DNA from 2 places in the Streptomyces sp. NPDC059695 genome. Region 2 is predicted to be linked to the other one. Evidence: riboswitches for the same ligand, from Rfam matches in the RefSeq annotation. Region 2 holds a riboswitch; the other holds the start of a gene.

Region 1 (5,519 bases), on a different contig from region 2:
CCCTCCGGCGGCTCCCGTGGGGCCTTGAAGGCCCCACGGCGGTCCGGCGGGTCCCCGTGGGGCTTTCCACGTCTTCGGGGAGTCCGTGACGCCCCGAGGGCCTCCTGTGGCCCGGGGGCGGGGATCCCCGGCGGTCCGCGGGGGCGTTGTCAGTGGCGTAGGGCAGCATCGGACCTGTGAGAGCCGCGCCCACGATCCTGCATCTCGACATGGATGCCTTCTTCGCCGCCGCCGAGCAGGCGTCGAAGCCCAGCCTGCGCGGAAAGCCCGTGGTCGTCGGCGGCCTCGGGCCGCGCGGTGTGGTCGCCACCGCCTCGTACGAGGCCCGTCGGTTCGGCGTGCACTCGGCCATGCCGATGGGCCAGGCGCGCCGCCTCGCGCCGAACGCGGCCTATCTCGTGCCGCGCTTCGCCTTCTACCGCTCGATCAGCGACCAGGTCATGGAACTGCTCCGGCGGCTGTCCCCGCTCGTGGAGCCCCTCAGCCTCGACGAGGCCTTCGTCGACCTGGAGGCCGGCGGGGTCGCCGACGACGGCGCGAGCGCGCGGGCCGCGGGGGAGCGCCTGCGGGTCGCCATCCTCGCGACCACCGGCCTCACCGGTTCCGTCGGGCTCGCCGGGTCCAAGATGATCGCGAAGATCGCCTCCGAGGAGGCGAAGCCGGACGGCCTCGTCCTCATCGAGCCCGGCACCGAGCGGGAACTGCTCGGGCCCCGGTCGGTGCGGATCCTGCCCGGCGTCGGCCCGGCCACGGGGGAGCACCTGAGGCGCGCCGGGATCACCACCGTCTCCGACCTCGCGGAGGCGGGCGAGGACGAGCTCGTACGGCTCCTGGGGCGGGCGCACGGGGCGTCGCTGCACCGGATGGCCCAGGGGTACGACGACCGGCCCGTGGTGGCCGAGCGGGACGCGAAATCGGTGTCGGTCGAGGACACCTTCGACGTGGACCTGCACGACCGGGTCCGGATCCGGATCGAGGTCGAGCGGCTCGCGGAGCGGTGCGTGGGGCGGCTGCGGTCCTCCGGGCACTCCGGGCGGACGATCGTCCTGAAGGTGCGGCGCTACGACTTCTCGACGCTCACCCGGTCCGAGACGCTGCGCGGGCCGACGGACGACCCGGTCGTGGTGCGGGAGGCCGCGGGGCGGCTCCTGGAGGCGGTGGACACGACGGGGGGCGTGCGGCTCCTCGGCGTGGGGGTGAGCGGGCTCGCCGACTACACGCAGGAGGACCTGTTCGCCCAGGCGGAGGCCTCGGAGCGGCCGGCGGACGAGGCCGCGCCCGCGGGGTCCGACGAGCCGGAGGAGGCGCCCGACGCCGCGACGGAGGCCGCCGAGCGGGTGTGGGCGCCCGGCCACGACGTACGGCACGCCGTGTACGGGGCCGGGTGGGTCCAGGGGAGCGGGGTCGGGCGGGTCACGGTCCGATTCGAGGAGCCGTGGTCCGGTCCGGGGCGGGTGCGGACGTTCGCCGTGGACGACCCGGAGCTGGAGCCGTCGGAGCCGTTGCCGCTGGTGCGGGGGGACGCGGCGGCGTGACGTCGCCCACCCGCGCCCCCGCGCGGGCGGGTCCGTCCTGGAGGCGGGTGCTCAGGCGCCGTCCTGGCCGGCCAGGCGGCCGAAGTCCTTGTCCGGGGCGTCCGTGGGCGGCGGGGGGAGCGCCAGGCTGTAGTGGCGGTAGAGCTGGAGTTCCTGCTCGGGGGAGAGATGGCGGCCCACACCGAAGTCCGGGGCATCCTTGATCAGGGCCCTTTCGTACGGGATGTGGAGGCCGTCGTCGAGCAGGTCGCTCGGCTCCAGGGGGACGAAGGCGTCCCTGCTGAACAGCCCGGTGCGGACCGCGGCCCATTCGGGGATGCCGGTCGCGTCGTCCAGGTACACCTCGTCCACGGTTCCGATCTTGTGCCCGCTCCGGTCGAACGCCTTGCGGCCGATCAGGCTGCGCGGATCGATATCGGTCTGCACGGTCCCTCCAACTGGTCGCAACTGCTCTACACCCCTACGAAAGTGCACATCTGGGATGTCGGCCACTTGAGCGAAGAGAGCCGCAACCTCGCTGGTAGGCTGGTTGTGGCTGTCGACCCTGTGCGGGAGAGTCCCCCGGAGAAATCTTCCGGTGGGCGCCGAAGGAGCAAATCCTCCCCGGAATCTCTCAGGCCCCTGTACCGCGCGGACGAGGTCACTCTGGAAAGCAGAGCGGATGTCCGACGGCATTTCGCTCTCACCGACGGTGAAAGCCGGCGTGCCGTGAGGCGTGCCGGTGAAACTCTCAGGTTGAGATGACAGAGGGGGAGGCCGTCCGGGTACCCGCGCCGTGGTGCCCCTCGCAGGTCGTGACGACCAGGAGGCCTCCGTACATGACCGCCAACCGCACTCCGCTCTCCGAGCTCGAACAGGGCATCCCGTTCGAGCAGCGGCACATCGGGCCCGACGCCGAGGCCCGGGCCAAGATGCTCGCCCAGGTCGGTTACGGCTCGCTCGACGAGCTCACGGCCGCCGCGGTGCCGGACGTGATCAAGAACGCCGAGGCCCTGGGCCTGCCGGCCGCGCGCACCGAGGCCGAGGTCCTCGCCGAGCTGCGCACGCTCGCCGACCGCAACCAGGTCCTCGCCCCGATGATCGGCCTCGGCTACTACGGCACCTTCACGCCGCCGGTCATCCTGCGCAACGTGATGGAGAACCCCGCCTGGTACACGGCCTACACGCCGTACCAGCCGGAGATCTCCCAGGGCCGCCTGGAGGCCCTCCTCAACTTCCAGACGATGGTCGCCGACCTCACCGGCCTGCCCACCTCCGGCGCCTCCCTCCTCGACGAGGGCACCGCCGCGGCCGAGGCCATGGCGCTCGCCCGGCGCGTCGGCAAGGTCAAGAACGGTGTCTTCCTCGTCGACGCCGACGCCCTGCCGCAGACCGTCGCCGTCATCGAGACCCGCGCCGAGCCGACCGGTGTCGAGGTCGTCGTCGCCGACCTGAGCGCGGGTATCCCCGCCGAGATCGCCGAGCGCGGCGTCTTCGGCGTGCTGCTCCAGTACCCCGGTGCCTCCGGCGCCGTCCGCGACATCAAGCCGCTGATCGACGCCGCGCACGAGCTCGGCGCGATCGTCACCGTCGCCGCCGACCTGCTCGCGCTCACCCTGCTCACCTCGCCCGGCGAGCTGGGCGCGGACATCGCCGTCGGCACGACCCAGCGCTTCGGCGTCCCGATGGGCTTCGGCGGTCCGCACGCCGGCTACATGGCCGTCCAGGACAAGCACGCCCGCTCCCTGCCCGGCCGCCTGGTGGGCGTCTCCGTCGACGCCGACGGCAACCGCGCCTACCGCCTGGCCCTGCAGACCCGCGAGCAGCACATCCGCCGCGAGAAGGCCACCAGCAACATCTGCACCGCCCAGGTGCTGCTCGCCGTCATGGCCGGCATGTACGCCGTCTACCACGGTCCGGACGGCCTGAAGCAGATCGCCGAGCGGACCCACCGCTACGCCGCCATCCTCGCCGCGGGTCTCACCGCCGGCGGCGTCGAGGTCGTGCACGGCTCCTACTTCGACACCCTCACCGTCCGCGTGCCCGGCAAGGCCGACGAGGCCGTCGCCGCCGCCCGCGCGGCCGGGGTCAACCTCCACCGCGTCGACGCCGACCTCGTCTCGGTCTCCTGCGACGAGACCACCGGCCGCGAGCAGCTCGCCGCCGTCTGGGGCGCCTTCGGTGTCGAGGGCGACATCGAGGCCCTCGACGCCGCCACCGGGGACGCGATTCCCGGCGCGCTGCTGCGCTCCGACGCGTACCTGACCCACCCGGTCTTCCACGCGCACCGCTCCGAGACGTCGATGCTGCGCTACCTGCGCAGGCTCGCGGACCGCGACTACGCGCTCGACCGCGGCATGATCCCGCTCGGCTCCTGCACCATGAAGCTGAACGCGACCACCGAGATGGAGCCGGTGACCTGGCCCGAGTTCGGCCAGATCCACCCGTTCGCCCCGATCGACCAGGCGCAGGGCTACGTCACGCTCATCACCGAGCTGGAGGAGCGCCTGGCCGAGGTCACCGGCTACGACAAGGTGTCCATCCAGCCGAACGCCGGCTCGCAGGGTGAGCTCGCGGGTCTGCTCGCCGTCCGCGCGTACCACCGCGCCAACGGCGACCTCCAGCGCACCGTGTGCCTCATCCCGTCCTCCGCGCACGGCACCAACGCCGCCTCCGCGGTGATGGCCGGCATGAAGGTCGTCGTCGTCAAGACGGCGGAGGACGGCGAGGTCGACGTCGCCGACCTGCGCGCCAAGATCGAGCAGTACCGCGACGAGCTGTCCGTGCTGATGATCACCTACCCGTCCACGCACGGCGTCTTCGAGGAGCACGTCGCCGACATCTGCGCCGAGGTCCACGAGGCCGGCGGTCAGGTGTACGTCGACGGTGCCAACCTCAACGCGCTGGTCGGCCTCGCCAAGCCGGGTCACTTCGGCGGCGACGTCTCGCACCTGAACCTGCACAAGACCTTCTGCATCCCGCACGGCGGCGGCGGCCCCGGCGTCGGCCCGGTCGGCGTCCGCGCGCACCTCGCGCCGTACCTGCCGAACCACCCGCTCCAGCCCACCGCGGGCCCGGAGACCGGCGTCGGCCCGATCTCGGCCGCCCCCTGGGGCTCCGCCGGCATCCTGCCGATCTCCTGGTCGTACGTGCGCCTCATGGGCGGCGAGGGCCTCACCCGCGCCACCCAGGTCGCCGTCCTCGCGGCGAACTACATCGCCAAGCGCCTCGAGCCGCACTTCCCGGTGCTCTACACCGGCCCGAACGGGCTGGTCGCGCACGAGTGCATCGTCGACATCCGTCCGCTGGCCAAGGCCACCGGCGTCAGCGTCGACGACATCGCGAAGCGCCTCATCGACTACGGCTTCCACGCGCCGACGATGTCCTTCCCGGTGGCCGGCACGCTGATGATCGAGCCGACCGAGTCCGAGGACCTGACCGAGCTCGACCGCTTCTGCGACACCATGATCGCGATCCGGGCCGAGATCGAGAAGGTCGCCTCGGGCCAGTGGCCCGCCGACGACAACCCGCTGCACAACGCCCCGCACACCGCGGCCGCGCTGGGCGGCGAGTGGAACCACCCGTACACCCGCGACGAGGCGGTCTTCCCGGCCGGTGTCTCGGTCGCCGACAAGTACTGGCCGCCGGTGCGCCGCATCGACGGTGCCTTCGGCGACCGGAACCTGGTCTGCTCCTGCCCGCCGCTGGACGAGTACGACAACTGAGCACGCGCCGAGGGCCGGTTCGGAGGATCTCCTCCGGGCCGGCCCTCGGCGTTTCCCTCGTACGGCGTCCGGCCGCGCGCCCTCAGGCCGCGGTCGTCACCCGTCCGGCCGTCAGCGGACGGTGCGGGGCGATGATCTGCCCGTCCGGCAGGAGCTCACCGGTGTCCTCGAAGAGCAGGACGCCGTTGCACAGCAGGCTCCACCCCTGCTCGGGGTGGTGTGCCAGGAGTCGGGCCGCCTCCCGGTCGGCGGAGTCGGCGGTCGGACAGGCAGGCTGGTG
Region 2 (5,519 bases):
ACCCGCCAGCCCTGACGGGGAATGTTTGCTCAAACGTGATGCGGTGCTGCGACTTCCGTTATCCGGACGTCGTGATCACCTGAGCGGACCAACCGGGGCCCTCTTCCCCGCAATCGGACATGTCGCTCAACTCATGCCGCGTCCTGTCGTATTGGGGTGAACGAAGGCCTCCGGAGCGGACTCCGGAGGCCTTTGCCGACAAGTGGGACACGAGGGACGTCTCAGTATCCGGACGGGGCCGGTGGCGGATATCCGTACCCCGGCACGGCGGCGGAACCCTGTCCGGCGTGCGCCTCCCGGTCGTAGAAGGGGCGCGCGTTCGCCCGCAGCCAGAGCGCCACCGGGTCGTACGCGTCGGAGAGGGCGACCGTCGAGACGGGCAGCCCGTCGGGGACGGAGCCGATCGACTGGCGCATCATCGAGCGGACCGTGTCGACGGCGGCGGCGGAGGTGTCGTACAGGTCGAGACCGATGGCGAGGTACGGGGAGCCGAGCGCCGGCTGTACCCAGCCGCGGCGCAGCGCCCGGACGGCCGGGGTGCGGTGCGCGTTCTGCGTGAGCAGGGCGTAGAACTGGGGGATCTCCAGGGCGGGCTCGGTGACGCGCAGCGGTCCGGCGGGCATCCGGTCGAGACCGGTGGCGATGCGGCGCAGGTCGGCCCAGGGGACGCCGACGCCGCCGCCGGGGGCGTGCGGATTGAGCCAGACACCCCAGCGGTCGGGGTAGAGCGCGCGGGCGATGTCACGGCCGGTGACGAGCTCGTGGGCGCGGTTCCAGCCGGAGGCGGCGAGCTCCTGGGCGGAGGTGACGCAGGGCGCGTAGCCGAAGCCGTCGACCTCCATGTTCCCGTACTGGGCGTCGGGCGCGCCGGGGGCGCCCTGCCAGAGCAGCATCCAGAGCTCGCCGTCGGCGAGGGCGTGCAGCAACTGCTCGTACGCGTCGTAGCGTCCGGGTGCCACCTGGCGCAGCATGTGCTCGACCGTCCCGGTCGAAGCGGTGCCTGACGCGCTCACCCTGTTTCCCGCCCCTCTTCCGTCCACCACGTACGTCTGTCCAGCGATCCAGTTCAGTTCAGCTTAAACAGGGGGCCGCTCACACGGCGGCGCGCTGGTAGAAGGGGCGCACCCGCTCCAGCATCCAGTCGCCGACCGGGTCCTGCGCCATGTCGAGCAGGATGAGGTTCACCGGCCAGGCGACCTCGATCCGGCCGAGGGCGCGGCCGAGGGCGTCCAGGGGGGCGTTCCGGTCGACGCCGTCCCAGCCGGTGAGCTGGACGCCGACGAAGAGGGCCGGTTCGGTGCCCTCGACGCTGGCGAGGACGCGGCGGGCGGTGGCGACGACGCCGGTGGCCTCGAACTCGGCGGAGGCGGCGGCGAGGAAGTCGACCGGGTCGTCCTGCCAGTCGGGCTCGAAGAGCCGGACGCGGCCGCCGCTGGCGGGGCCGTCGAGCGGGGTGCGGCCGGCGCGGCAGAGCTCGGCGACGGCGGGCGGGGGCAGCGGGACGCCGACGGTGCCGCCGGGGTTCACGGCGATGCCGAGCTGCGGGGGCAGACCGCGGGCGAAGTCACGGGCGGGGGCGACGGTGAAGGACATGTGGTCGCCGACACAGGCCAGGAGCTGCTGCTCGGAGCTGAAGACGGGGACGTAGGCCGCGCCGTCGATCTCCAGGGTGGCGAGGTCGAGTCCGGGGCTGTCGGGGCCGCCGCCGTTGGGCAGGGGCACCCAGACCGGGCTGCGGCCCAGTACCTCGACCAGCCGGCCGCCGGCCCCGGGGTTGCCGAGTGAGGCGGCAAGAACCTCTTCGAGCTCGTTGCCCGGCCACGTCACGTCCACGGTCGCGTTTCCCCTTCTCGCACGGCCTGCCGCACAGGCCGCCGGGCAGCACCCTAACGCCGCCCCGGCGCCGCCGTGGCCAAAAGGGAAGGGTACGGGCGTCCCGGGAAGGGGGCGGGACGCCGCGGACCCCCGTCCCGGGCCGGTCCCCGTGTCAGGCGGCCTCCCGGAAGCCGATCCGGTGGAGGGAGTCGGCGGCGTCCCGGTCGAGGAGGGTCACCGAGGCGCAGCCGTGCGGCAGGCTGCCGGACTCGGCGGCCCGCAGCAGCCGGCCGACGGCCCGCCGGTGGCGGGCGAAGGCGTACGCGGAGACGCCCCGGCCCCGGGCGTCCTGGCCGGCCCGCGCGGTGTCCGGGGTGACGTCGAGGAGGACCAGGTGCAGGGCCCTGCCGCGCCGTCTGGCCTCGCGGGCGAGCCAGCCGCGCACCCAGGACTGGGTGCCGCAGTCGTGGACGATCACGCTCGCGCCGGAGCGCAGGACGCGGCGCAGCCCGGCGTAGTGCGCGATCCGGACGAGGGGCCGGTAGACGGCGTACGGGAGGAGGCGCGGCATGCGGGCCTCCCAGCGCTCGCGGGCGTCCTGGGAGTCGATGCCGCCGTCCGCCGCGGCGCGCTTCATCAGGGTGGACTTGCCGCTGCCGGGCAGCCCGGAGACGACGACGAGGTCGCCGGCGCCGAAGGTGAGGGCGCGGGGGCCGCGGCCGCCGCGCTCGCGCAGGTCGCGCAGGAGCCGGCCGCGGCGGCTCCTGGCGCGGGCCCGCTGGGACGGTATGCCGGTACTGGTCGCGTATGCGCCGGTGTGCTGGATCCTCATCGCGCTCTCCCCCTGTCGGGTCTCAGGAGACCTGAGGAGACCCTTGCCCACGAAGTGTAAAGAATCGGTAATGCGACACAAGCGATTTGCCCCGCCGACACCGCATGCAATGATGTGCGCGCCAGGCGCGCACAGTCGCCGCACAATCGCATACCGGCCGCTCGAATCCGCGCGGGAGAGTTCCGGACCGCCGACGGCGTCCGGACGCCGAAGGAGCAAGACCCTCCCTTGAATCTCTCAGGCCCCGTACCGCGTGGATGAGGCAGATCTGAAAAGCGGGACACCCTGCCGTGTCCCCACCCAAGGTGCAAGCCGAGGATGCCCTCGGTGAACCTCTCAGGTTCCATGACAGATGGGGAGGACGTCCTCGCCCGTCATGTGTTTTCGTCACCGATCACGCCCTTGGGACCCGGGAGCCACCCCATGAGCACTGCTTCTCGTCTGACCGCCCTCGATGCCCTGCATCGTTCGCTGGGCGCGACCATGACCGACTTCGCCGGCTGGGACATGCCTCTCCGGTACGGCAGCGAGCGCGACGAGCACAACGCCGTCCGCACGAAGGCCGGCCTCTTCGACCTCTCGCACATGGGTGAGATCACGGTCACCGGCCCGCAGGCCGTGGAGCTCCTCGACCACGCGCTGGTCGGCAACATCTCGACCGTGGGCAACGGCCGCGCCCGCTACACGATGATCTGCCAGGAGGACGGCGGCATCCTCGACGACCTGATCGTCTACCGCCTCGGCGAGACGGAGTACATGGTCGTCGCCAACGCCTCCAACGCCCAGGTCGTCCTCGACGCCCTGACGCAGCGCGCGGCCGGTTTCGACGCCGAGGTCCGCGACGACCGTGACGCGTACGCCCTGATCGCGGTCCAGGGCCCGGAGTCCCCCGGCATCCTGAAGTCGGTCACCGACGCCGACCTGGACGGCCTGAAGTACTACGCGGGCCTGCCCGGCACCGTCGCGGGCGTTCCGGCGCTGATCGCCCGCACGGGCTACACCGGCGAGGACGGCTTCGAGCTGTTCCTGAAGCCCGAGCACGCCGAGGCCGTGTGGCGGGCGCTGACCGAGGCGGGCGAGGGCGTCGGCCTGATCCCGTGCGGCCTGTCCTGCCGCGACACGCTCCGCCTGGAGGCGGGCATGCCGCTGTACGGCCACGAGCTGACCACCGCCCTCACCCCCTTCGACGCCGGTCTGGGCCGGGTCGTGAAGTTCGAGAAGACGACCAACGAGGGCCGCTTCGTCGGCCGCGAGGCGCTGGAGAAGGCCGCCGAGCGCGCCGAGAGCGCCCCGCCGCGCAAGCTCGTCGGCCTGATCGCCGAGGGCCGCCGGGTCCCGCGCGCCGGCTTCCAGGTCGTCAAGGACGGCGAGTTGATCGGCGAGGTCACCTCCGGCGCCCCGTCGCCGACCCTCGGAAAGCCGATCGCGATGGCGTACGTGGACGCGGCGCACGCCGCGCCCGGCACCCCGGGTGTAGGGGTGGACATCCGCGGCACCCACGAGCCCTACGAGGTCGTGGCGCTGCCGTTCTACAAGCGCCAGAAGTGACGCAGTCGTCTCATCCCCGGTCTCATCCCGCGAGACCGACGTTCATCAGTACTCCCCCGATCCAGGAGAATCAGGTCATGAGCAACCCCCAGCAGCTGCGCTACACCAAGGAGCACGAGTGGCTGTCGGACGCCGAGGACGGCGTCTCGACCGTCGGCATCACGGAGTTCGCGGCCAACGCGCTCGGTGACGTCGTCTACGCCCAGCTCCCCGAGGTCGGCGACACCGTCACCGCGGGCGAGACCTGCGGCGAGCTGGAGTCGACGAAGTCCGTGAGCGACCTGTACTCCCCCGTCACGGGCGAGGTCGTCGCCGCCAACCAGGACGTGGTGGACGACCCGTCGCTGGTGAACACGGCTCCGTTCGAGGGTGGCTGGCTGTTCAAGGTGCGCGTCGCGGGTGAGCCGGAGGAGCTGCTCACCGCCGACGAGTACACCGCGTTCTCCGCCGGCTGAGACCGGGCCCGAGACCCCCAAGGGATCGATTCATGTCGCTTCTGAACACTCCCCTCCACGAGCTGGACCCCGACGTCGCCGCCGCCGTCGACGCCGAGCTCCGCCGTCAGCAGTCCACCCTCGAGATGATCGCCTCGGAGAACTTCGCTCCGGTCGCGGTCATGGAGGCCCAGGGCTCCGTCCTCACCAACAAGTACGCCGAGGGCTACCCGGGCCGCCGCTACTACGGCGGCTGCGAGCACGTCGACGTGGCCGAGCAGATCGCCATCGACCGGATCAAGGACCTGTTCGGCGCCGAGTACGCCAACGTCCAGCCGCACTCCGGCGCCTCCGCCAACCAGGCCGCCCTCTTCGCGATCGCCCAGCCCGGCGACACGATCCTGGGTCTGGACCTGGCGCACGGCGGCCACCTCACCCACGGCATGCGCCTGAACTTCTCCGGCAAGCAGTTCAACGTGGTCGCGTACCACGTGGACGAGGCCGGTCTGGTCGACATGGCCGAGGTCGAGCGCCTCGCCAAGGAGCACCGCCCCAAGGTGATCATCGCGGGCTGGTCCGCCTACCCGCGCCAGCTGGACTTCGCCGAGTTCCGCCGGATCGCGGACGAGGTCGAGGCCTACCTGTGGGTCGACATGGCCCACTTCGCGGGCCTGGTCGCGGCCGGTCTGCACCCGAACCCGGTCGAGTACGCGGACGTGGTGACCTCCACCACGCACAAGACGCTCGGCGGCCCGCGCGGCGGCATCATCCTGGCGAAGAAGGAGTTCGCGAAGAAGCTGAACTCCTCCGTCTTCCCCGGTTTCCAGGGCGGCCCGCTGGAGCACGTGATCGCGGCCAAGGCCGTCTCCTTCAAGGTCGCGGCCTCGGAG

The links. Region 2 has a riboswitch for glycine ahead of gcvT (glycine cleavage system aminomethyltransferase GcvT). Riboswitches for the same ligand answer to the same signal wherever they lie in the genome.
Region 1: it holds a riboswitch for glycine, as region 2 does, so the genes downstream of both, gcvP (aminomethyl-transferring glycine dehydrogenase) here and gcvT (glycine cleavage system aminomethyltransferase GcvT) in region 2, are expected to answer to the same signal.

Annotation. Positions count from the first base shown of each region.
Region 1 is NZ_JBHWFF010000021.1:9,035-14,553, forward strand. Features, by position in the region: gene ACFV2S_RS24810 (DNA polymerase IV) at 177-1,535, shown strand; gene ACFV2S_RS24815 (PRC-barrel domain-containing protein) at 1,587-1,961, opposite strand; glycine riboswitch at 2,075-2,174, shown strand; gene gcvP (aminomethyl-transferring glycine dehydrogenase) at 2,354-5,239, shown strand; gene ACFV2S_RS24825 (DUF5999 family protein) at 5,322-5,519, opposite strand, start outside.
Region 2 is NZ_JBHWFF010000009.1:205,492-211,010, forward strand. Features, by position in the region: gene ACFV2S_RS14265 (enhanced serine sensitivity protein SseB C-terminal domain-containing protein) at 222-1,013, opposite strand; gene ACFV2S_RS14270 (enhanced serine sensitivity protein SseB) at 1,093-1,833, opposite strand; gene ACFV2S_RS14275 (AAA family ATPase) at 1,988-2,647, opposite strand; glycine riboswitch at 2,810-2,909, shown strand; gene gcvT (glycine cleavage system aminomethyltransferase GcvT) at 3,071-4,195, shown strand; gene gcvH (glycine cleavage system protein GcvH) at 4,273-4,650, shown strand; gene glyA (serine hydroxymethyltransferase) at 4,683-5,519, shown strand, end outside.